3 regions of the Janibacter sp. LM genome follow, and region 2 is predicted to be linked to each of the others. Evidence: riboswitches for the same ligand, from Rfam matches in the RefSeq annotation. Region 2 holds a riboswitch; each other region holds the start of a gene.
The links. Region 2 has a riboswitch for S-adenosylmethionine ahead of ABC138_RS01415 (bifunctional o-acetylhomoserine/o-acetylserine sulfhydrylase). Riboswitches for the same ligand answer to the same signal wherever they lie in the genome.

Region 1 (7,075 bases), on a different contig from region 2:
GCGAAGAGCTCGTCCTTGGTCACCCAGGTGTCGGCGAACATGTACGAGACGAGGCCGTAGGCGACATAGAAGTAGAAGACCGCCAGGAGCGCGTGCGCGGTGAAGCCGACGACGTGGTCGGCAGGTTCGAGGACGGACCAGACCTCGAGGACGAAGGCGGGAAAGCCGATCAGCAGCGCGAGCCACGTCAGGGCCGGGGTGGAGCGCACGACCCAGATGCCGAAGGTCACCGCGAACAGCGACAACGACGTGATGACCACGCGTCCCCAGGGTTCGGACTCGACCCACGGCAGCAGGATGATCGCGAACAGCTGGATCGCGACGAGGACAGCGGATGGCTGCTTGCGCACCACCGCGGCCCAGTACCGGGCACCCGTCGGTCGGCTGTCGAGCTCGTACCAGGCCTTCGTCATGCGGCAACCCTAGACTCGCCCGTCGCCGACGGCCCGCTGATCCTGCCCCCGCTCCTGCGCCGGCCGGTCAGTGACGGTCGGTGAGGGACCAGGCGTCCTCGTCGTCGTCCTCGGTCCACTCCTCGACGACCTCGGTACCGATGGGGTCCGTCGGGTAGCGGTTGTGCGGCGCAGCCGGTGATCCCTCGCGCACGTCGATGACCGCGGTGTCCCCGGCGGCGGCCTCGGCCTCGGTGACGACGACGGCCTCGTCCTCGTCGTCGTGGGGGTCGCCCTCGTCCCCGGTGGACGCCGGCGGCTCCTCGCCGCGCATCAGGGCGAGGGTGGTCGGCAGGTCCTCGGGCGTGATGAGCACGTCGCGGGCCTTGGAGCCCTCGGACGGCCCGACGACGCCGCGCGACTCGAGCAGGTCCATGAGGCGACCGGCCTTGGCGAAGCCGACGCGCAGCTTGCGCTGGAGCATGGAGGTCGAGCCGAACTGGCTCGTGACGACGAGCTCGGTCGCCTGGAGCAGCACGTCGAGGTCGTCGCCGATGTCCTCGTCGATCTGCTTCTTGGGCGTCTCGGGGGCGACGTCCTCGCGGTAGGTCGGCTTGAGCTGACCGGTCACGTGGCTGACGACGGCCTCGATCTCCGACTCGGTGACCCAGGCGCCCTGGACACGCATCGGCTTGGACTTGCCCATCGGCAGGAAGAGCGCGTCACCCTGCCCGAGCAGCTTCTCCGCGCCCGGCTGGTCGAGCACGACGCGCGAGTCGGCGAGCGACGAGGTGGCGAAGGCCATCCGTGAGGGGACGTTGGCCTTGATGAGGCCGGTGACGACGTCGACCGAGGGTCGCTGGGTCGCGAGCACGAGGTGGATGCCGGCCGCGCGCGCGAGCTGGGTGATGCGCACGATCGAGTCCTCGACGTCGCGCGGGGCGACCATCATCAGGTCGGCGAGCTCGTCGACGATGACCAGCAGGTAGGGGTAGGGCTGGATGACCCGCTCGCTGCCGGGGATCGGCTCGACCTTGCCGGCCCTGACGGCCTTGTTGTAGTCGTCGAGGTGCTTGTAGCCGAAGGTCGCGAGGTCGTCGTAGCGCATGTCCATCTCGCGCACGACCCACTGCAGGGCCTCCGCCGCCTTCTTGGCGTTGGTGATGATCGGCGTGATGAGGTGCGGGATGCCCTCGTAGGCCGTCAGCTCCACGCGCTTGGGGTCGACGAGCACCATCCGCACCTCGTCGGGCGTGGCCCGCATGAGGATCGAGGTGATCATCGAGTTGACGAAGGAGCTCTTGCCGGAGCCGGTGGCGCCGGCGACGAGGAGGTGCGGCATCTTCGCGAGGTTGGCGATGACGTAGCCGCCCTCCACGTCCTTGCCGACGCCCATGACCATCGGGTGCTCGTTGTTGCGGGCGACGTCGGACCGCAGCACGTCGCCGAGGCAGACCATCTCCTTGTCGGCATTGGGGATCTCGATGCCGATGGCGGACTTGCCCGGGATGGGGCTGAGGATGCGCACGTCGGCCGAGGCGACCGCGTACGCGATGTTCTTCGACAGCGCGGTGACCCGCTCGACCTTCACGCCCGGGCCGAGCTCGACGACGTACCGGGTAACGGTCGGGCCGCGGTGGAACCCGGTGACCTGCGCGTCGATGCCGAACTCGTCGAGGACGCTCGTCAGGGACTCGACGACCTTGTCGTTGGCCGCCGAGCGCTCCTTGTGGGGTGCGCCGGGCTTGAGGTGCTGGCTGTCCGGGAGCGTGTAGGTGACGTCGCCGGCCAGGGCCAGCTGCTCGACCCGCTGCGGCAGCTGGGTCGTGGGCGGCGGCTCCAGGGCCGGCTTGTCCGCACTCCTGATCGGCGCGACGACCGGGTTCTTGGTCGGCCGCTTCTCCCCCGGACGGGGACCGTCGGTGGCCGCGGCATCCGCGGCCGGCTCGTCGACCGCGTCGACGGGCGCGGCGGCGCCCTTGCGCTTGCGTCCCTTCCCCGCGGGCTGGACCACCGCGGCCTGGTCGAAGGCGGTGTCGCCGTCGCGCTCGCCCAGGTTCTCGTCGTCGTCGAAGGTGCGCCGACGCCGGGCCCGCGCGACCGCGGCCTGGGGAGCGTCCCCCTTCGCCGCGACGTCGGCGCTGGTGACGTGCGAGGGGACCTCCCCGGTGAAGGCGGCCCGGACGTAGGCCAAGCGCTGCGGCACCTCGTGCAGGGGGGTGCCGGTGAGCAGGAGGAGGCTGAAGAGGCCGAGGAGGACCAGCAGGATGATGGCCGGCCACTCCGTGACCGCCGTGGTCAGGGGGTCCGCGGCGAGGAAGCCGACGATGCCGCCCGCGTCCCTCATGGGCCCGGCGCCGTCCGGCGGCTGCGGGATGTCCTTGGAGACGTGCGTCAGGCCGGAGACGGCGAAGAGCAGCCCCGCCGTGCCGAAGCCCAGGCGAGCGTCGGCCGCGGACTCGCCGGCCGAGCGCAGCAGGCGGACCCCGAGGAGCAGCAGGACGATCGGCAGCGCGTAGGCCACCCGGCCGAAGGTGCCCGCGAAGACCGCGTGCACGACGTCACCGAAGGCGCCCGACAGGCCCCACCACTCGCGGACCGCGACGACCAGGGCCAGCGCGAGGGCCAGGAAGCCCCACCCGTCGCGCCGGTGCTCGGGCTCGATCTCGCCGGCACTCGTGCCGATCCGGCGCACGCCGGCGCCGGTGGCGTGGGCGACGCCCACCCACGTCCTGTGGACCGCGGCCAGCGGCAGCGGGAGACCCCCGCCGGACGCGGCCTTCTTGCGCGGGGCGGCGGTCTTCTTCCCCTTCGCAGCGGACGTGCGACCCGACGGACGGGTGCTGCCCTTGGGGCGCGACGAGGCGCCCTTGGTGCTGCGCGAGGAGGTCGACGGACGAGTGGCCATGTTCCGCAGGTTAGGCGAAAGCCCCGCCCGACACACGCGTCACACGCGCAACAACGGCAACCTGTGGAGATCGGGGAGCGGCCCCGCCACCCGCCGAGTAGCGTCGCCGCCGTGGACGCACGCACCCTCATCGTCGCCCTCCTGGCGCTCGTCGGCGGCGTGGTCGGGTACCTCTGGCTGCGCACCGGGACGTACCGGCGGGAGGACGAAGGGGGTCCCCTCCCCCGACACCTGTGGGTCCTGCCGGTCGCCCCCTCCGTCGGGTGGGCGATCGCCCGCGGGCTCTCCGACCTGCCGTGGCCGGTGCTCGCGGCACCGCTCTCGCTGGCCCTCGCCGGCCTCGTCCTCGCCGCGGTGGACGCCGACGTCCACCGCCTGCCCAACGCGATCACCCTGCCCCTGGTCCCCGTGCAGGCCGTGCTGCTCACCTTCGCCTCCGCCGCGACCGGCGAGTGGGAGGCGTTGCAGCGGGCCGGGCTCGCGGCCCTGCTCGTCGGGGGCGGGACGCTCGCGCTCGCTTTCCTCCTCTTCGGCCGCTCGATCGGGATGGGCGACGCCAAGCTCATGGTCTCGATCGCGCCGACGCTCGCCTGGCTCGGCTGGACGCACCTCGTCGTGGGGGTCTGGGTGGGCTTCGTCATCGGTGGACTCGCCGCTCTCGCACTGCTGCTCGCGCGCCGGGCCGACCGGGGGACGCACCTCGCCTTCGGTCCCTACCTCGTCGCCGGAGCGGTCATCGCCGTCGCCCTCGGCTGACGTCCCAGGTGGCGAGATGCGCCTCGCCTCCTCTCGACACGGACCCACCGGTGTCCGATATGGTCATCCGCAAGGTCACGAGTACCAGCGACAAGCCCCGGCTAGCTGGTCGGCAACCCTCCTCCGCGGTGGGGTGCTCCGGGTGACGACCTGGCCGGCGACGCCATTGTCGCCCGGCAAGCGCGGACTCGTGGTCGACACCCGGGTCCCTGACGGACCAGGAGCATCCCCATGACCGTGTCCCACGTGCAGCAGACCTCGACCGACCTCCCCCGCCTCGTCTCCGAGGGCCTGACCTACCGCGACCGCGACGGCTCGACCGTCGAGTACGCGCACCTCGACCACGGGGCGACGACCCCGGCCTTCGAGGCCGTCGCGCAGGAGGTCGCCACCGCCGCGGTGACCTACTCGTCCGTTCACCGCGGTGCCGGCTTCGCCTCCCGGGTGACCAGCTCGCGCTACGAGCAGGCTCGCGAGAGCGTCGCCGACTTCGTCGGGGCGCGTGAGGACGACCAGGTCGTCTTCACCCGCAACACGACCGACTCCTTCAACCTGCTGGCCCGGGCGCTGCCGGCGGGCACGAAGGTCTTCGTCTTCGCCTCCGAGCACCACGCGGCCCTCCTCCCGTGGGGCGACGCGCTGCGGCTGCCCGTGCCGCACAGCCGCGACGAGGCCGTCGAGCTCCTCGAGCAGGCCCTGCGCAACCACCCCGCAGAGCACCGCCTCGTCGTCGCCACGGGCGCGTCCAACGTCACGGGCGAGCACTGGCCGATCGAGCGCCTGGCCGCGGTCGCCCGCGAGCACGACGCCCGCTTCGCCCTCGACGCCGCCCAGGTCGCGCCGCACCGTCGGGTCGACATCGCTGCCCTCGGGATCGACTGGGTCGCCTTCTCCGGCCACAAGATCTACGCCCCGTTCGGCGCCGGGGTGCTCGTCGGCCGCAGCGACTGGCTCGACGCCGCCGACCCCTACCTCGCCGGTGGCGGCGCCACCGCCCGCGTCGGTCTCGACACGACAGAGTGGACCTGCGGTCCGGCCCGGCACGAGGCCGGCTCCCCCAACGTCCTCGGCGCGATTGCCCTGGCGAGGGCCTGCGAGATCATCGCCGAGCGCGAGCGGGCGATCATCGACCACGAGCAGGCCCTGCGCATCCGACTGCTGAGCGGTCTGGCCGGGATCGAGGGTGTGCGCGTCCACACGCTCTTCGGCGGTGGAGAGGGCGCCCCCGTCGCGGCGATCACGGTCGACGGCCACGACAGCAGCGAGGTCGCGCGCATCCTCGGCGACGACCACGGCATCGGTGTGCGCGACGGCAAGTTCTGCGCGCACCTGCTCGTCGACGACCTGCTCTCCGAGCACGAGCAGGACACCGCGGTGCGGATCAGCGCGGGCCTCGGCACCACCCCGGCGCACATCGACCGGCTCCTCGGCGCCCTTCGCGCCCTCTGACCCTCCTCGGGTGAGGTCGAAGGGGGGACCCGGCAGTCCCCCTTCGCTCAGCAAGAGAAACCTCGCCTTCGCAAGAGTCTGAAACTCTTGCGAAGGCGAGGTTTATCGGGTCACCCGAGAATCCTGGGACGCGCGGGGCACCGTCTCCTAGGCCGCCACGACCACCGGGATGATCATCGGGCGGCGACGGATCTTGCCGCCGACCCAGCCACCGACGGCGCGGCGCACGACCTGCTGCAGCTGGTGGGTGTCGGTCGTGCCCTTCCTGGTCGCCTCGTCGAGCGCGGCGATGATCTTGGGCTTGACCTGGGTGAAGATCTCGTCGTCCTCGGCGAAGCCGCGGGCGGTGATCTCGGGGCCGGCGATGACCTTGCCGGTCGAGGAGTCGACGACGACCATGACCGAGATGAACCCCTCGTCGCGCAGGATGCGGCGGTCCTTGAGCAGCTCCTCGGTGGTGCCGCCGACGCTCGAGCCGTCGACGTAGACGTACCCACAGGGCACGGCGCCGGCGATGCGGGCGCGGCCGTCGACGAGGTCGATGACGACACCGTCCTCGGCGAGCACGACGTGGTCGGGGTCGACCCCGGTCTGGATCGCCAGCTCGGCGTTGGCCACGAGGTGGCGCCACTCGCCGTGGACCGGCATGACATTGCGCGGCTTGACGATGTTGTAGCAGTAGAGCAGCTCACCGGCGCTCGCGTGACCGGACACGTGCACCTTGGCGTTGCCCTTGTGCACGACGTCGGCACCCAGGCGCATGAGGCCGTTGATGACGCGGTACACGGCGTTCTCGTTGCCGGGGATGAGGCTCGAGGCGAGCAGCACGGTGTCCCCGTCGCCCACGTCGATGCGGTGGTCGCGGTTGGCCATGCGCGACAGGGCCGCCATCGGCTCGCCCTGGCTGCCCGTGCAGATCAGGACGACCTCGTTGTCCGGGTAGTTGTCGAGCTTCTTGACGTCGACGAGCACGCGGTCGGGCACGTGCAGGTACCCCAGGTCCGCAGCGATGCCCATGTTGCGCACCATCGAGCGACCGACCATGGCGACCTTGCGGCCGTTGCGCTCGGCGGCGTCGAGCACCTGCTGGACGCGGTGCACGTGGCTGGAGAAGCAGGCGACGATGATCCGGCGCTGCGCCTTGTGGAAGACGGTGTCGATCGCGGGACCGATCTCGCGCTCGGGCGTGGTGAAGCCCGGCACCTCGGCGTTGGTCGAGTCGGTCATGAAGAGGTCGACGCCCTCCTCACCGACGCGGGCGAAGGCCCGCAGGTCCGTGAGGCGACGGTCCAGCGGCAGCTGGTCCATCTTGAAGTCACCGGTGTGCAGGACCGTGCCGCCCCCGGTGCGCACGAAGACCGCGAGCGCGTCGGGGATCGAGTGGTTGACGGCGATGAACTCGCAGTCGAAGACGCCGAAGGACTCGCGCCCGCCCTCCTTGACCCCGAGGGTCCAGGGCTTGATCCGGTGCTCCTTGAGCTTGGCCTCGACGAGGGCCAGCGTGAGCGTCGAGCCGACGAGCGGGATGTCGGGCTTGTGCTTGAGCAGGTAGGGCACAGCGCCGATGTGG
Region 2 (7,075 bases):
TCACCTGCGCCGTGGTCTTGTTGGTGACCTTGACCGAGTACTTGAGCGCATACCCGCTCCTTCGCACGCGCCCGGCGCCGGCCACGGCCGACCAGTCGGTGACCATGTCGTCCACGAGCCGGATGCCGGTCTTGTCGGCGAGGGTGTCCGTCACCTTGTGCTTCGCCCGGACCTTGCCCGTGGCGACCTGGTGCTGCGCCCAGATCCTCGTGTTGGTCGCGAGCCGTCGATGGGCGATGGGGTTGGTCGACCTGTCGGCGGCCCTGATGCCCTTGAGCTCGTCGGCCCGGCGGCTGGCCCGGGTCGCGTCCCTGGCCTCGATGCGCCGACTGCCGGGCACGAGGATGTCGGCCGCCGTGAGCACCGTCGTCAGGCCGACGTCCCGGTAGCTGCCCTCCCCGTACACGGCGCGGCGCCCCAGCCTGCCCAGCGGGTCGGCTGCCGTGACGACGGCCGCAGGCTTGCCCCAGGGCGTGAGGTCGACGACGTCGTTGTTGAACAGGCGGCTCCGGCCCGTGCGGCTCGCCATCTCGAAACCGTTGTACCCCTTCTCGTCGGAGAGCTCGGACCCCACCGCGGCCAGGCTCGTCGCCATGGTCCGCTCGTCGGCGCTCGCCTCCTCCGCCTCGCGCTCGAAGCCCCTCTTGTTCATCTCCCGCGAGTTGGCGGCGGCCCGGTACTCCCGATCGACGATGGCGTACTCGGGGTCCTGCGGGGTCAGCGTCGCGAGCTTCGCCTTGCGCTCCTCCGAGATGCGGACGTTCTCCTCGTACCGTCCACGGAGTCGCTCGAGGGTGGCCTGGCTCTCCTCGAGCCGGTCCGCGTAGGGACGGATGATCCGCTCGGTGTCCGCGAGGCGGTTGGCGATCGCGAAGAGGTCATCCGGGGTGCTGCCCACCTCGTCCTCGAAGATCGTCCCCGAGCACGATTCCCACACCCCCTTCGTCGAGACCATGCGCAGCATCTCGGCCACGGTGTGGATGTTGGCGGCGACCGTCCGCAGCTCGTCCGCCTCGGCCCGGATCGTGCTGGGGTCGCCCTCCTCGATGGTCCCGGGGTCGTGGAGCGCCATCAGAGGATCCCTTGGTTGCGCCGGTCGACGAGGTCCTCGGTGAGCACGTACCAGGACCCCGCGTCCCGGGCCAGCCGCGCCAGCTCGCGCAGCTGCTTGCCCACCCTGATCCGCTCCCGCTCGAAGTCCCCGATCGCCGCCTCGTACGCGTCGGTGCCGTACCAGCTCGGGAACCCGAAGGTCTCGACGGCCTCGTTGTTGGCCTTGGCCGCCTTCTCCTCGAGGAAGTCGGCGATGGCCTTGAGCTGGCGACCGAGGCCCTCGATGCCCTCGCTGTCGATGGAGATGCGTTCCTGTCCGCCCATGCACCCACGCTAGGGAAGAACGCCGAGGGGCCCGTGGAGTTCTCCACAGGCCCCTCGGGGTGGTCGTCAGGCCTTCGCGGCGGCGAAGCCCTGCTCGAGGTCGGCGACGATGTCCTCGATCGCCTCGAGGCCCACTGCGAGGCGCACGAGGCCGGGGGTGACGCCAGCGGCGAGCCGGTCCTCGTCGGGGCCCTGCGAGTGGGTCGTCGACGCGGGGTGGATGACGAGCGAGCGCACGTCACCGATGTTGGCCAGGTGGCTGTGCAGGCTCAGGCCCTCGACGAACTTCTTGCCCGCCTCGAGGCCGCCGGAGATCTCGAAGGAGATGACGGCGCCGGCACCCTGGGGCGTGTACCGCTGCGCGAGCTCGTGGCTGGGGCTGCTCGGCAGCGAGGCCCACGTGACCTTGTCGACCTGCGCGTGCTGACCGAGGAACTCGGCGACCTTGGCCGTGTTGGCCAGGTGCCGCTCCATGCGCAGGCTGAGCGTCTCGATGCCCTGCCCGATGAGGAAGGCGTTGAAGGGGGAGATCGCCGGGCCGATGTCGCGCAGCAGCTGCACCCGGGCCTTGAGGATGAAGGAGAGGTTGGCACCCATGGCACCGTCCACGCCGAGGTCCGGGCCGAAGCGCAGCCCGTGGTAGCTCGGGTCGGGCTGGTTGTAGTTGGGGAACTTCTCCGGGTCCGCCGCGTAGTCGAACCGGCCGGCGTCGACGATCACGCCGGCGATCGCGGTGCCGTGGCCGCCGAGGTACTTCGTCGCGGAGTGCACGACGACGTCCGCACCGTGCTCGATCGGACGGAGCACGTAGGGCGTCGCGATCGTGTTGTCCACGACGAGCGGCACGCCGGCCGCGTGCGCGACCTCGGAGATGCCGGCGATGTCCAGGACGATGTCCTTGGGGTTGCCGATGGTCTCGCCGAAGAAGGCCTTGGTGTTGGGCTTGACCGCCGCGCGCCACTGCTCGAGGTCGCTCGGGTCATCGACGAAGCTCACCTCGATGCCGAACTTCGGCAGGGTGAACTTCAGCAGGTTGATCGTGCCGCCGTAGAGGGCGGTGCTGGCGACGATGTGGTCACCGGCCTCGGCGAGGTTGACCAGGGCCAGGTGCGTCGCGGACATGCCGGAGGCGGTGAGGAGCGCGCCCACGCCGCCCTCGAGGGCCGCGATCTTCTGCTCCACCGCGTCCTGCGTGGGGTTCATGATCCGCGTGTAGATGTTGCCGAGCTCCTTGAGCGCGAACAGGTTCGCCGCGTGCTCGGTGTCCTTGAACTGGTAGGAGGTCGTCAGGTGGATCGGCAGTGCCCGCGAACCCGTGGTCGGGTCGGGCGCCTGGCCGGCGTGGATCTGCTTCGTCTCGAAGTTCCACGTGGACGGGTCGCTCATGAGTTTTGCTCCTGATCGTGCGCGCTTGACCGTGGCGGTCGCCACGGACCAGGTCGTCTCCCGGGGCACCCCACCGCGGATGGAGGGTTGCCGGCCAGCGAGCCGGGGCCTGGCGCTGGCACTCAAGACCTACCCGGAGACTAGGAGGGTGACCAGCATCTGGTCAGGCCCGTCTCACGCGGTGGACCCACCACAGGCCGACGAAGGGGAGGACGAGCGGCAGGAACCCGTACCCGGACCCGAAGTGCGACCAGACGGTCTTGTCCGGGAAGAGGTCCGGCAGGACGTACGACAGCGTGCCCACGGTGAGCACGCCGACGGCCTCGACGAGGATCGCCCCGGTCGCGACCCGCGCGCCGGTGGTTCCCCCCTTCGCCAGGGCCACGGTCGCGACGACGTAGACCACGGCCGCGAGCGCCGAGAGCGCGTACGCCAGCGGCGCCCGGTCGAGGTACTGGGTGACCTGCAGGACCGAGCGGCCGGTCGCGGCGAGCGCGAGCACGGCGTAGACGGCGACGACGACCCGACCCGGCCCGGTGCCCGTGCGCAGCTCAGGCGGAGCCATGGGTCTGCCAGATCTGCAGGATGCGGTAGGTCATGACACCGACGGTGAAGGCACCGGCGAGGACGACCCCCATGGCCCACCGGGTCTTCTCCTTCAGGGCGATGAAGACGACGATCGGGGGCAGTATCGGCAGGGTGAGGGCGTAGGCGAGCATCGTCGCCCCCTCCCCCTCCCCCTCGACCTGCCCCATCGCGATCGCGGACCCGACGACGAGAGCGAGCAGGAGCAGCTCGACGACGGCGGTCGTGAGCAGCATGAGGTCGTCGACGAGCCGGTCGATGATCAGGTAGGCCAGGGCCAGGACGCCGAGCACGCCGACCGCGACGAGCACGAGAGTGGTCAGCGGCACAAGCACGGCGGCAAGCGTACGCGGCCCCGCTGCTGGCACGATCACGGCATGAGCGCGCCACGCCCCGGAGCCCACGACCTGCTCGCCGCCGTCGTCGATGCCGGCAGCTTCGTCTCCTGGGACGAGCCGATCGACCGCTCCGGCCTGAGCGACGGCTACCTCGCGACCCTGGAGGCGGCAGCCGCTCGGTCCGGCACCGACGAGTCGGTGGTCACCGGCCGGGCGAGCATCCGCGGGCACGAGGTCGCGCTCGTCGTCGGCGAGTTCCGGTTCCTCGGCGGCTCGATCGGGCGCGCGGCCGCCGGGCGCCTCGTCGCGGCGGTGCGCCGGGCGACGACCGAGCGCCTCCCCCTCGTCGCGGCGACGGCGAGCGGCGGCACCCGGATGCAGGAGGGCACGCCCGCCTTCATGACGATGGTCGACATCTCGGCGGCCGTCGTCGCGCACAAGGCCGCCGGCCTGCCCTACCTCGTCTACCTGCGGCACCCGACGACCGGCGGGGTCTTCGCGTCGTGGGGCTCGCTCGGCCACATGACCATCGCCGAGCCGGGCGCGCTCATCGGCTTCCTCGGCCCGGTCGTCTACGAGACGCTGAACGGCGTCCCCTTCCCCTCCGGCGTGCAGGTCGCCGAGAACCTCGTCGACAAGGGCATCGTCGACGCGGTCGTGCCGACCGCCGGGCTCGCCGACATCGCCGCCCGCGCGCTGACGCTGCTCTCCGCCACGACCGGGGGCCACGCCCGCTCACCCGCGGCGGAGGACGGCGCGCCGGTCCGGCGGATCGCCCCCTTCGTCTCCCGGCCGGAGCCGAGCGAGGAGGAGATCGCGCGGCTGTGGACCGCCATCGAGACGACGCGAAGGGGGGACCGCCCCGGCGTCCGAGAGCTGCTGCGGTACGCCGCGGACGACGTCATCCCGCTCAACGGCACCGGCTACGGCGAGTCGGACAAGGGCGTGATGCTCGCGCTGGCGAGCTTCGGCGGGCGGTCGTGCGTCCTCGTCGGCCAGGACCGCCGCTACCAGGTCTCGGAGTCGATGGGTCCGGCCGCCCTGCGCGAGGCGCGCCGCGGCATGCGGATGGCGACCGAGCTCGGTCTGCCCCTCGTCACCGTCATCGACACCCCCGGCGCCGACCTCTCCCCGCGTGCCGAGGAGGGGGCCCTGGCCGGCGAGATCGCCCGGTGCATCTCCGACATGACGGCCCTCACCGTGCCGAGCGTGTCGGTGCTGCTCGGCGAGGGCACCGGCGGCGGCGCGCTCGCGCTGCTGCCCGCGCGACGGGTCGTCGCCGCGGGCAATGCCTGGCTCTCCCCGCTGCCACCCGAGGGCGCGAGCGCCATCGTCTTCAAGGACACCGAGCACGCCCCCCTCCTCGCCGCCCGCCAACGCGTCGGCGCGCCGCAGATGCACCAGGACGGGCTCGTCGATGTCCTCGTCCCCGAGGAACCGGCGGCGCACGTCGACCCGCAGGCGTTCGCCCGCGCGATCGGCGCGGCGGTCGCTGCGCAGGTCGAGGCGCAGCTGTGACGGTGGGTGGGCGACCTGAAGTCTGGGCGTGTCGTACTGCAGTTCGTCATCAGGTGCGACAACAGGGCCTGGCTTTCCGGGACCTCACGGGGACCGGGCAGCTGAACTGCAGTACGACACGCCCGGCTCGGGCCAGAGGGCACGCTCACCCCGTCGCACGCAGCTCCTCCCACACCGGCATCTCGACGACGCCCTGCGGGGTCGCGAGGTAGGTGCCGAGGAGCGGCACGCCGTGCCGACGGCTCGCGGCGAGCGCCTCCTCGTGCAGGTCGCGCGCACGGTCGTCCGGGGCGAGGCCGCGCGGGCGCCCGATGGCGGCGACGAAACCACCGATGCTGTCGGCGAGGCCGCCGATGATCGTGTCGAAGACGGCGTCCTCCTCCGCGCCGGGGTGGAGGTCCATCTCGGTGATCGTCACCGGCTGGACCATGCGGCCGCCGGTGTCGCAGAGGAGCAGGCTGATGCAACCCAGCTCCCGCTCGGAGTCCCGCACGACGAGGTCGACGACGTCGGCGGCGAGCGTGCTGTCGGTGAGGGGTCGGGTGTGCCACCCCTGGGGCAGGTCGTCGAAGCTCATGCCCGTCATCCTGCAGGGATCGACCCGACGCGCCGCGGACTTTTCCACAAGCCGCCTCCGGCCGCGGGGTGGATACTGGGACCCACGGCGGGTCGTGCCACCCACGCGCGACCGGTCACCGTGCCCCCACCCCGAGCACCCAGGAGCGCCCCCCCCGTGGCACTGAGCGTCTTCGACCTCTTCTCGATCGGCATCGGCCCCTCGAGCTCGCACACCGTCGGCCCCATGCGAGCGGCGGTGATGTTCGCCGAGGGGCTGCGCGACGACGGCCTGCTGCCGCAGGTGCGCCGGGTCAAGGCCGAGCTCTTCGGCTCGCTCGGCGCGACCGGGCACGGCCACGGGTCCAACACCGCGGTGCTCCTCGGGCTCTCCGGCGAGCGGCCCGAGCTGTGCGACCCGAGGTCGGTCAGCAGTCGCCTCGAGCAGATCCGCGCGGCGCACCGGGTGAACCTGCTCGGCGAGCACGAGATCGACTTCCACGAGGACGAGGACCTCGTGCTCCACCGACGCAAGTCCCTCCCCCTGCACCCCAACGGCATGACCTTCACCGCCTGGGGCGAGGGAGCGGGCGAGGGCGAGGCGCCGCTCAGCACGCACACCTACTACTCCGTCGGCGGCGGCTTCGTCGTCGGGGAGGACGCGTCCGGCTCGACCCGCATCGTCGCCGACACCACCCCCGTGGCGCACCCCTTCACCACCGGCGACCAGCTGCTCGCGATCTGCGCCGAGACCGGCCTGTCGATCTCCCAGGTCATGCTCGACAACGAGACCTCGTGGCGCTCCGAGGACGAGGTGCGCAGCGAGCTGCTGCACATCTGGTCGGTCATGCGCGAGTGCATCGACAACGGCGTGCGCACCGAGGGCGTCCTGCCCGGCGGGCTCAAGGTGCGCCGTCGCGCCCCGCAGCTGCACCAGCGGCTGCGCTCCGAGGGGGCGAGCACCGACCCCCTTCGCGGCATGGACTGGCTGACGCTCTACGCGCTGGCCGTCAACGAGGAGAACGCCGCCGGTGGTCGCGTCGTCACCGCGCCGACCAACGGCGCCGCCGGCATCATCCCCGCGGTCCTGCGCTACTACGTCGACTTCGTGCCGGGCGCGGACGACGACGGCATCTGCCGGTTCCTGCTCACCGCCGCCGCGATCGGGGTGATCTACAAGGAGAACGCCTCGATCTCCGGCGCCGAGGTCGGCTGCCAGGGCGAGGTCGGCTCGGCCTGCTCGATGGCGGCCGGCGCGATGGCCGCGGTCATGGGCGGCAGCCCGGCCCAGGTCGAGAACGCCGCCGAGATCGGCA
Region 3 (7,075 bases), on a different contig from region 2:
GGCAGGGGCTCAGCCGAGGACGACGAGCGCCGCGCCCGCCGCGAGGCCGGCGGCGGTGACGACACCCGCGGTGACCGCCGTGACCCGCCAGGTGAGAGCGCGGCCCACCATGACCAGAGAAGGGAGGCTCACGGCCGGCAGCGCGATGAGGACGAGCCCCAGCACCCACGGGCTGGCACCGACGGCGGCCAAGGCGAGGAGCACCGGGATCTCGCCACCGGTCGGGATGACGAGGAGGACCACGACGGCAGCGACGGCCACCAGGGCGAACCCCCCGCCGGTCACCCACGCCGCCTCGAAGCTGAAGACGTGCGCGGCCGCGCCCACGAGCGCGACGACGACGAGGTACTCCGGCACGAGGGTGAGCGTGAACCGCACGAGCGAGCGGACGAACCGCCCCAGCGAGGGCCCGTCCTCGTCCACGGTCTCCGGTGCGATGTCCGCGACGGCGGGGTCCACCCTTCGTCCCTGGGCGAGGCGGGCGGCGAGCGCCGCCGCCCCCAGGACCAGCCCGACCCCGACGACGAGCCGGGTCGCGGCCCACTCCCACGGCCCGACGAGCGCGAGGAAGACGAGGACGGCCGGGTTGAGGACCGGGTTGCCGAGCCAGTAGGCGACGACCGACGGGAGCGGCACCCCGCTGCGGCGCAGCGAGACCGCCACCGGCGAGGCGCAGCAGGTGCACATCATGCTCGGCAGCGAGGCAGCGCCCGCGATGGCCGCGCCGGAGGTGGAGCCGCGGCCGGCGAGGACCCGGCGCAGGTGCTCCCGGGGCAGGAGCGCGTCGATGGCCGCGGCGACGAGCAGGCCGACGAGCAGTGCCTTCCAGACGGCCAGGCTGTACGCGAGCGTGAAGTCCCAGGCTCCCTGCCACCACGTCGGCGCGTCACGCGCGACGTCGACGAGCGCACCCCCGTCCCACGCCCGGCTGCCGACGAGGCCGTCGATCTTCAGCGCGTAGGGCCACCACTTGGCCCAGACGAGACCGACGACGAAGACCAGGGCGGTGATCGCGACCCCGAGGACCCAGCGGTCGAGGTGTCGCGGCCGGCCGGGAGACGGTGCGGTGCTCACGTCGTCACCGTAGGAGAAGGACGCTCCGGTGTCTCGGGGGACGACCTGTCCTAGGGTGGGCGGCGGAGGCGTCTGGGTTCCTGGTGGTCCCCCCGGTCTTCAACACCGGTGAGGCCGAGCATCTCGGTCTGGCGGGTTCGATTCCCGTCCGCCTCCGCCACACGTCCGACCCGAAGGGAGCACGGTGACCGACCCCCGGCGGGCCATCCCGCGCACCGACACGCTGCTGGCCTCGGCGCCCTTCGTCGCCGCGGCGGAGCGACTCGGGCGGGATGTCGTCCGGGTCGCGATCACCGCCGCCCAGCAGCAGGCGCGCGACGGAAGCATCGGCCCCGACGAGGTCCCCGCCACCGCACTCGCCGGGCTCCCGACCCGGGCCAGCTCGCTCACCGCGGTCCTCAACGCGACCGGCGTCGTGGTGCACACCAACATCGGCCGGGCCCCCTTGTCCCCCAGCGCGATCGAGGCCGTCGTCGACGCCGCCGGCTACGTCGACGTCGAGATGGACCTGGCCACGGGAGCGAGGAGCCGACGCGGCGCCGGGGCACTCGCCACCCTGCTCGACGCCGTCCCCGACGCGACCGGCGCGCTGGTCGTCAACAACGGCGCGGCCGCGCTCGTGCTCGCCACGACCGCGCTCGCCGCCGGGCGCGAGGTCGTCGTCTCGCGCGGGGAGATGGTCGAGATCGGCGACGGGTTCCGCCTGCCCGACCTCATCGCCTCGACCGGCGCTCGGCTGCGCGAGGTCGGCACGACGAACCGGACGCACCTGAGGGACTACGCCGACGCGATCGGTCCGGGCACCGGGTGCGTGCTCAAGGTGCACCCGAGCAACTTCCGCGTCGACGGGTTCACGGCCGAGGTGGGCCTCGGTGAGCTCCGCGGGCTGCGTCGGCCCGACGGCTCCCCCGTGCCGGTCGTCGCCGACATCGGGTCCGGCCTGCTGCGGCCCGACCCGCTGCTGCCCGACGAGCCGGATGCCACGACGTGGCTGCGCGCGGGCGCCACGATCGTCACCGCCAGCGGCGACAAGCTCCTCGGCGGCCCGCAGGCGGGTCTCGTCCTCGGCGACGCGGACGTCGTCGAGCGGTTGCGCCGCCACCCGCTCCAGCGCGCCCTGCGCGTCGACAAGCTGACCCTCGCCGCGCTCGAGGCGACCCTGCGCGGATCGGTTCCACCGGTCACCGCCGCGCTGCACGTCACCGCCGACGAGCTGCGGCCGCGGGTCGAAGCCCTCGCCGCCGCCCTCGGCCGTGGGGTCGTGGCGGTCGAGGGCCGCGTCGGCGGCGGCGGGGCGCCCGGCGTGCCCCTGCCCGGCTGGGCCGTCGAGATCCCCGCGGACGCCGTCGAGCGCCTGCGCGTCGGCGAGCCGGTCGTGCTCGCCCGGGTCGAAGGGGGGCGCGGCCTGGTCGACCTGCGCTGCGTCCCGGCCGATCGGGACGGTGACGTCGAAGCGGCACTGCGGGCGGCGCTCGGCGACGACGGGCCCGACCCGGGGACGCCCACCCCATGAGGCGCGTGCTCGCCACCGCCGGGCACGTCGACCACGGCAAGTCGACGCTCGTGCGCGCGCTCACCGGGCGTGACCCCGACCGGCTGCGCGAGGAGCGCGAGCGCGGGCTGACCATCCAGCTCGGTTACGCCTGGACGACCCTGCCGAGCGGGGCCGAGGTCGCCTTCGTCGACGTGCCGGGGCACCAGCGGTTCCTCGGGACGATGCTGTCGGGGCTGGGGCCGGCGCCGGCGGTGGTCTTCGTCGTCGCCGCTGACCAGGGCTGGCAGGCGCAGAGCAGCGAGCACCTCGCCGCCGTGCAGGCGCTCGCCATCACCGACGGCCTGCTCGTCATCACCCGGTGCGACCTGGCCGACGACGAGCAGCGAGCCGACGTGCTCACCGAGTCGCGGCGACACCTGGCCGAGGCCGGGCTCGACCTCCCTGCCGTCGAGGTCTCGGCGGTCCGGGGCGACGGGATGGACTCCCTTCGCGCGGCGCTCGACGAGCTCGCTGCCCGGCTGCCGGAGCCGGACGCCCGGGCGCCGGTGCGGCTCTGGTCCGACCGCAGCTTCTCCGTCTCCGGCGCGGGGACGGTCGTCACGGGCACCCTCGGCGCGGGCACGGTCCACGTCGGCGACCGGCTGGTGCTGCTCGACCGCGGGTCCGCACGCGAGGTGACGGTGCGTGGCCTGCACAGCCAGGACGAGGCGCACGAAGCCGTCGGCCCGGTCTCCCGGGTCGCAGTCAACCTGCGCCGCGTGGACGAGGTCGGCCGCTCCGTCGCGCTGCTGACGCCCGACGCCTTCGCGCTCGCGTCGGTCGTCGACGTGTCCGCCACCGAGCTGCATTCCCCTAGGGCAATGCAGACGAACGGTCACGGGAGCGCGCATTCCCCTAGGGCAATGCAGATGGTCGAGCAGGGGACGCTGCACGTCGGGTCGGTCGACGTCGAGGTGCACGTGCGCCCGCTCGGGCCGGACCACGCCCGCCTCTCGGCCGCGACCGTCCTCCCGTGGCGCGTGGGCGACCGGGCGATCCTGCGCGACGCGGGGAGTCGTCGCCTGTGGGCCGTCCGAGTCGTGGACGTCGACCCCCTGCCGCTCACCCGCCGCGGTGCCCCAGGGCGAAGGGGGCAGGCCCTCGCCTCTGCAGGCGCGGACCCCGCCGACCTCGCCACCGCTCGGCTGCGCTCGCGCGCAGCCGAGCGGGCGGACGTGCTCGACCGGCTGGGTCTCCCCGCGCCAGCGGGTGCCGTGCGGCACGGTGACTGGTGGGTCGACGCGGGGGCCGTGAGCACGTGGCGCGACCGGCTCGGCGGGGCCGTCCGCCGGCACCACGCCGCCGACCCGCTCAGCGCCGGGCTGCCCGTCGCCGAGGCGGCCAGGTCGCTCGGCCTGCCCGAGCACCTCCCTGCGGTGCTCGGACAGGCCCTGGTACCGGGACTGGCCACCGACGCCGGCCTCGCCGTCGCCGACGGCCGCGTCCACGACCCGAAGGCTGGAGGCCTCGGAGCCGCGGAGGCCGGGATCGCGGCTCTCGAGGCACGGCTGGGGGCCACCCCCTTCGTGGCGGCGGAGCGGGGTGAGCTCGCCGAGCTCGGTCTCGGGACCGCGGAGCTCGCGGCCGCCGAGCGCCTCGGACGGGTCATGCGTCTGCCCGACGACGTCGTGCTGCTCCCCGACGCGCCGGCGCGGGCGATGCGGGTGCTCGCCGGGCTGGAGCAACCCTTCACCCTCAGCCTCGCGCGACAGGCGCTCGGGACCACCCGGCGCGTCGCCGTGCCCCTGCTCGAGCACCTCGACGCCCGCGGGTGGACCCGGCGGGTGGACGGGAGTCTGCGGCAGGTCGTGCGCTAGGCCGCGCTCAGGCAGCGACCTCGAGGCTCGTCGTCACCGGCACGCCGTGCGTGAGGTTGTCGAGGACGGGGCAGTGCTCGGCGACGGCCTGCTCGAGGCGGCGGTACTCCCCTTCGCTCTCCGGGCCGCTGACCGTGATGGCCAGCTCGATGCCCTGGAAGCCCGGACGCACCGACTCGTCCGTGCCGAGGAACCCGGCGAGGTCCAGGTCGCCGCGCAGGTCGACGTCGATCGTGTCGACCCGGAGGCCGAGCTTGTCGGCCCAGACCTGGTAGCTGATGACGGTGCACGAGGCGAGGGCGGCCAGCAGGTGCTCGACCGGGTTGGCGCCCTTGTCGGTGCCGCCGAGGGCCGGCGGCTCGTCGATCGTGTAGCTGAACTGGCGGCTCGTGATGGCGACCTCGGTCCCCGTGACGAGCGCGCCCCGGGTCGTGACCTCGAGCAGCGTGGTGGGTGCGGTGGTGGCAGTCATGGACGGCTCCGTGGATCAGGGGCTCTCGTGAACCCGCGCTTGGCGCGGCCGGTCGGCCGACGCCCAGGTCGTCACCCGGGGCACCCCACCGAGGGTGGAGGGTTGCCGCCCAGCAAGCCGGGGCTTCGCGCTGGGACTCATGACCTGGCCATAAGATGACACACAGCAATCCATAACGTCCAGTTATGTATCAGGAAGTGGGACCGCGCCTGAGGTCGACCGTGAAGAGCGGCAGGAAGAGCTGGGCCAGCGGCCCGATGGCGAGCGCGTAGAGGAAGGTGCCGACGCCGACCGTGCCGCCGAGCAGCCACCCGACGACGACCACCGTGACCTCGATCCCCGTGCGCACCAACCGGATCGAGTGGCCGGTGAGGCGCGCGATCCCCGTCATCAGGCCGTCGCGCGGACCGGGCCCGAACTGCGAGCCGATGTACATGCCGGTCGCGATGCCGTTGAGCACCACGCCCCCGACGAGGAGCACGATGCGCCAGCCGAGGTCGCCCGGCTCGTCGAGGTGCGCGAGGACGAGGTCGGCGGAGGGGCCGATGAGCAGAGCGTTGCCGATCGTGCCGACGCCGGGCTTCTGCCGCAACGGGATCCACCCGAGCAGCACGAGCAGCGAGACGCCGACGACGATCGTGCCGAAGCTCAGCGGGACGTGGCGCGAGACGCCGACGTGGAGCACGTCCCAGGGGATCTGGCCGAGCGTCGCGCGCAGCACCATCGCCATCGACGCGCCGTAGAGGAAGAGGCCCGCGAGGAGCAACGGCAGCCGGACCCCGAGGCGCCCGGCACGCAGCTGCTCGAGGGGGCCGATGTCGGCGAGCTGTCGCCCGCGGGGTGGCGCGTCGTCGGTCACCGGGTCAGCGTAGGGCTCGACGAGATCAGTCGCCCACGGTCTGCTTGCCGCGGGCGACGACCTTGCGGTCGGGCGCGTAGACGATCTGGGTGTCCTTGTCCTCGTAGTCGAACTGGTTGAGGAAGAAGCGCATGGCGTTGATCCGGCCGCGCTTCTTGTCGTTGGACCTGATGACCGTCCAGGGCGCGTGCTTGGTGTCGGTCCGCTCGAACATCGCCTCCTTGGCGGCGGTGTACGCCTCCCACTTGTCGAGGCTCTCGAGGTCCATCGGGGAGAGCTTCCACCGGCGCACCGGGTCGATCTGGCGGATGGCGAAGCGGGTGCGCTGCTCCTGCTGGGTCACGGAGAACCACAGCTTGGTGACGTGGACCCCGGCGTCGATGAGCATCCGCTCGATCTTCGGCGCCTGGTCCATGAAGCCCTCGTACTGCTCGTCGCTGCAGAAGCCCATGACCCGCTCGACGCCGGCGCGGTTGTACCAGGAGCGGTCGAAGAGGACGATCTCGCCGCTCGTCGGCAGGTGCCGCAGGTAGCGCTGGAAGTACCACTCGCCCTCCTCCCGCTCGCTCGGCCTGGTGAGCGCGACGACCCTGGCGCCCCGGGGGTTGAGGTGCTCCGTGAAGCGCTTGATCGTGCCGCCCTTGCCGGCGGCGTCACGGCCCTCGAAGAGGACGACGAACTTGCGGCCGGTGTCCTGCGCCCAGTACTGGAACTTCAGCAGCTCGATCTGGAGCAGGTACTTCTCGACGTCGTAGTCGTTGCGGGTCATGAGCTCGTCGTACGGGTAGTTCTCCCGCCACGTCTCGACGGCCAGGCCGTCGGGTCGGATGAGCATCGGGTCGTCACCCTGGTCGTCGCGGACGGTGTAGCCCTCGTCGATGAGCCGGTCGATGTACTCGCGGAGGTTCTGCTTCTGCATGGGACGTGGGTACCACGTGGACCTGTCGCGCGGGTGTCGGAGCGGGTGGCGGAGACTGGAGTCCATGGCCAGGAGGACGAAGGGGGGCGGCGCCACCCCCGCGACGCGGGCGCTGGCGGCGGCCGGGGTGGCGTACACGGAGCACCCCTACGAGCACGACCCGGCGGCGCCCTCGTACGGCGTGGAGGCCGCCGAGGTGCTCGGGGTCCCACCCGAGCGGGTCCTGAAGACCCTGCTCGCCCAGACCGACCTGCCCCGCGACCACGGACTCGTCGTGGGCATCGTCCCCGTCGCCGGGCAGCTGGATCTCAAGGCCCTGGCCGCGGCGGTCGGCGCGAAGCGGGCGAGCATGGCCGACCCGGCGCTCGCCGAGCGGACCACCGGCTACGTCGTGGGCGGG

Region 1: another riboswitch for S-adenosylmethionine. It lies ahead of ABC138_RS10930 (aminotransferase class V-fold PLP-dependent enzyme); the one in region 2 lies ahead of ABC138_RS01415 (bifunctional o-acetylhomoserine/o-acetylserine sulfhydrylase).
Region 3: another riboswitch for S-adenosylmethionine. It lies ahead of ABC138_RS13595 (OsmC family protein); the one in region 2 lies ahead of ABC138_RS01415 (bifunctional o-acetylhomoserine/o-acetylserine sulfhydrylase).

What each region holds. Positions count from the first base shown of each region.
Region 1 is NZ_JBDIVG010000018.1:65,672-72,746, forward strand. It holds gene ABC138_RS10915 (ion channel) at 1-413, opposite strand, end outside; gene ABC138_RS10920 (DNA translocase FtsK) at 481-3,300, opposite strand; gene ABC138_RS10925 (A24 family peptidase) at 3,412-4,056, shown strand; SAM riboswitch class IV at 4,130-4,245, shown strand; gene ABC138_RS10930 (aminotransferase class V-fold PLP-dependent enzyme) at 4,288-5,505, shown strand; gene ABC138_RS10935 (ribonuclease J) at 5,653-7,075, opposite strand, start outside.
Region 2 is NZ_JBDIVG010000001.1:297,786-304,860, reverse strand. It holds gene ABC138_RS01425 (hypothetical protein) at 1-1,072, opposite strand, end outside; gene ABC138_RS01420 (hypothetical protein) at 1,072-1,377, opposite strand; gene ABC138_RS01415 (bifunctional o-acetylhomoserine/o-acetylserine sulfhydrylase) at 1,444-2,763, opposite strand; SAM riboswitch class IV at 2,780-2,893, opposite strand; gene ABC138_RS01410 (hypothetical protein) at 2,927-3,328, opposite strand; gene ABC138_RS01405 (hypothetical protein) at 3,315-3,683, opposite strand; gene ABC138_RS01400 (carboxyl transferase domain-containing protein) at 3,726-5,204, shown strand; gene ABC138_RS01395 (hypothetical protein) at 5,350-5,781, opposite strand; gene ABC138_RS01390 (L-serine ammonia-lyase) at 5,938-7,075, shown strand, end outside.
Region 3 is NZ_JBDIVG010000026.1:754-7,828, reverse strand. It holds gene ABC138_RS13615 (permease) at 10-1,074, opposite strand; tRNA gene ABC138_RS13610 (tRNA-Sec) at 1,139-1,234, shown strand; gene selA (L-seryl-tRNA(Sec) selenium transferase) at 1,259-2,587, shown strand; gene ABC138_RS13600 (SelB C-terminal domain-containing protein) at 2,584-4,425, shown strand; gene ABC138_RS13595 (OsmC family protein) at 4,433-4,897, opposite strand; SAM riboswitch class IV at 4,928-5,042, opposite strand; gene ABC138_RS13590 (hypothetical protein) at 5,088-5,756, opposite strand; gene ppk2 (polyphosphate kinase 2) at 5,782-6,675, opposite strand; gene ybaK (Cys-tRNA(Pro) deacylase) at 6,740-7,075, shown strand, end outside.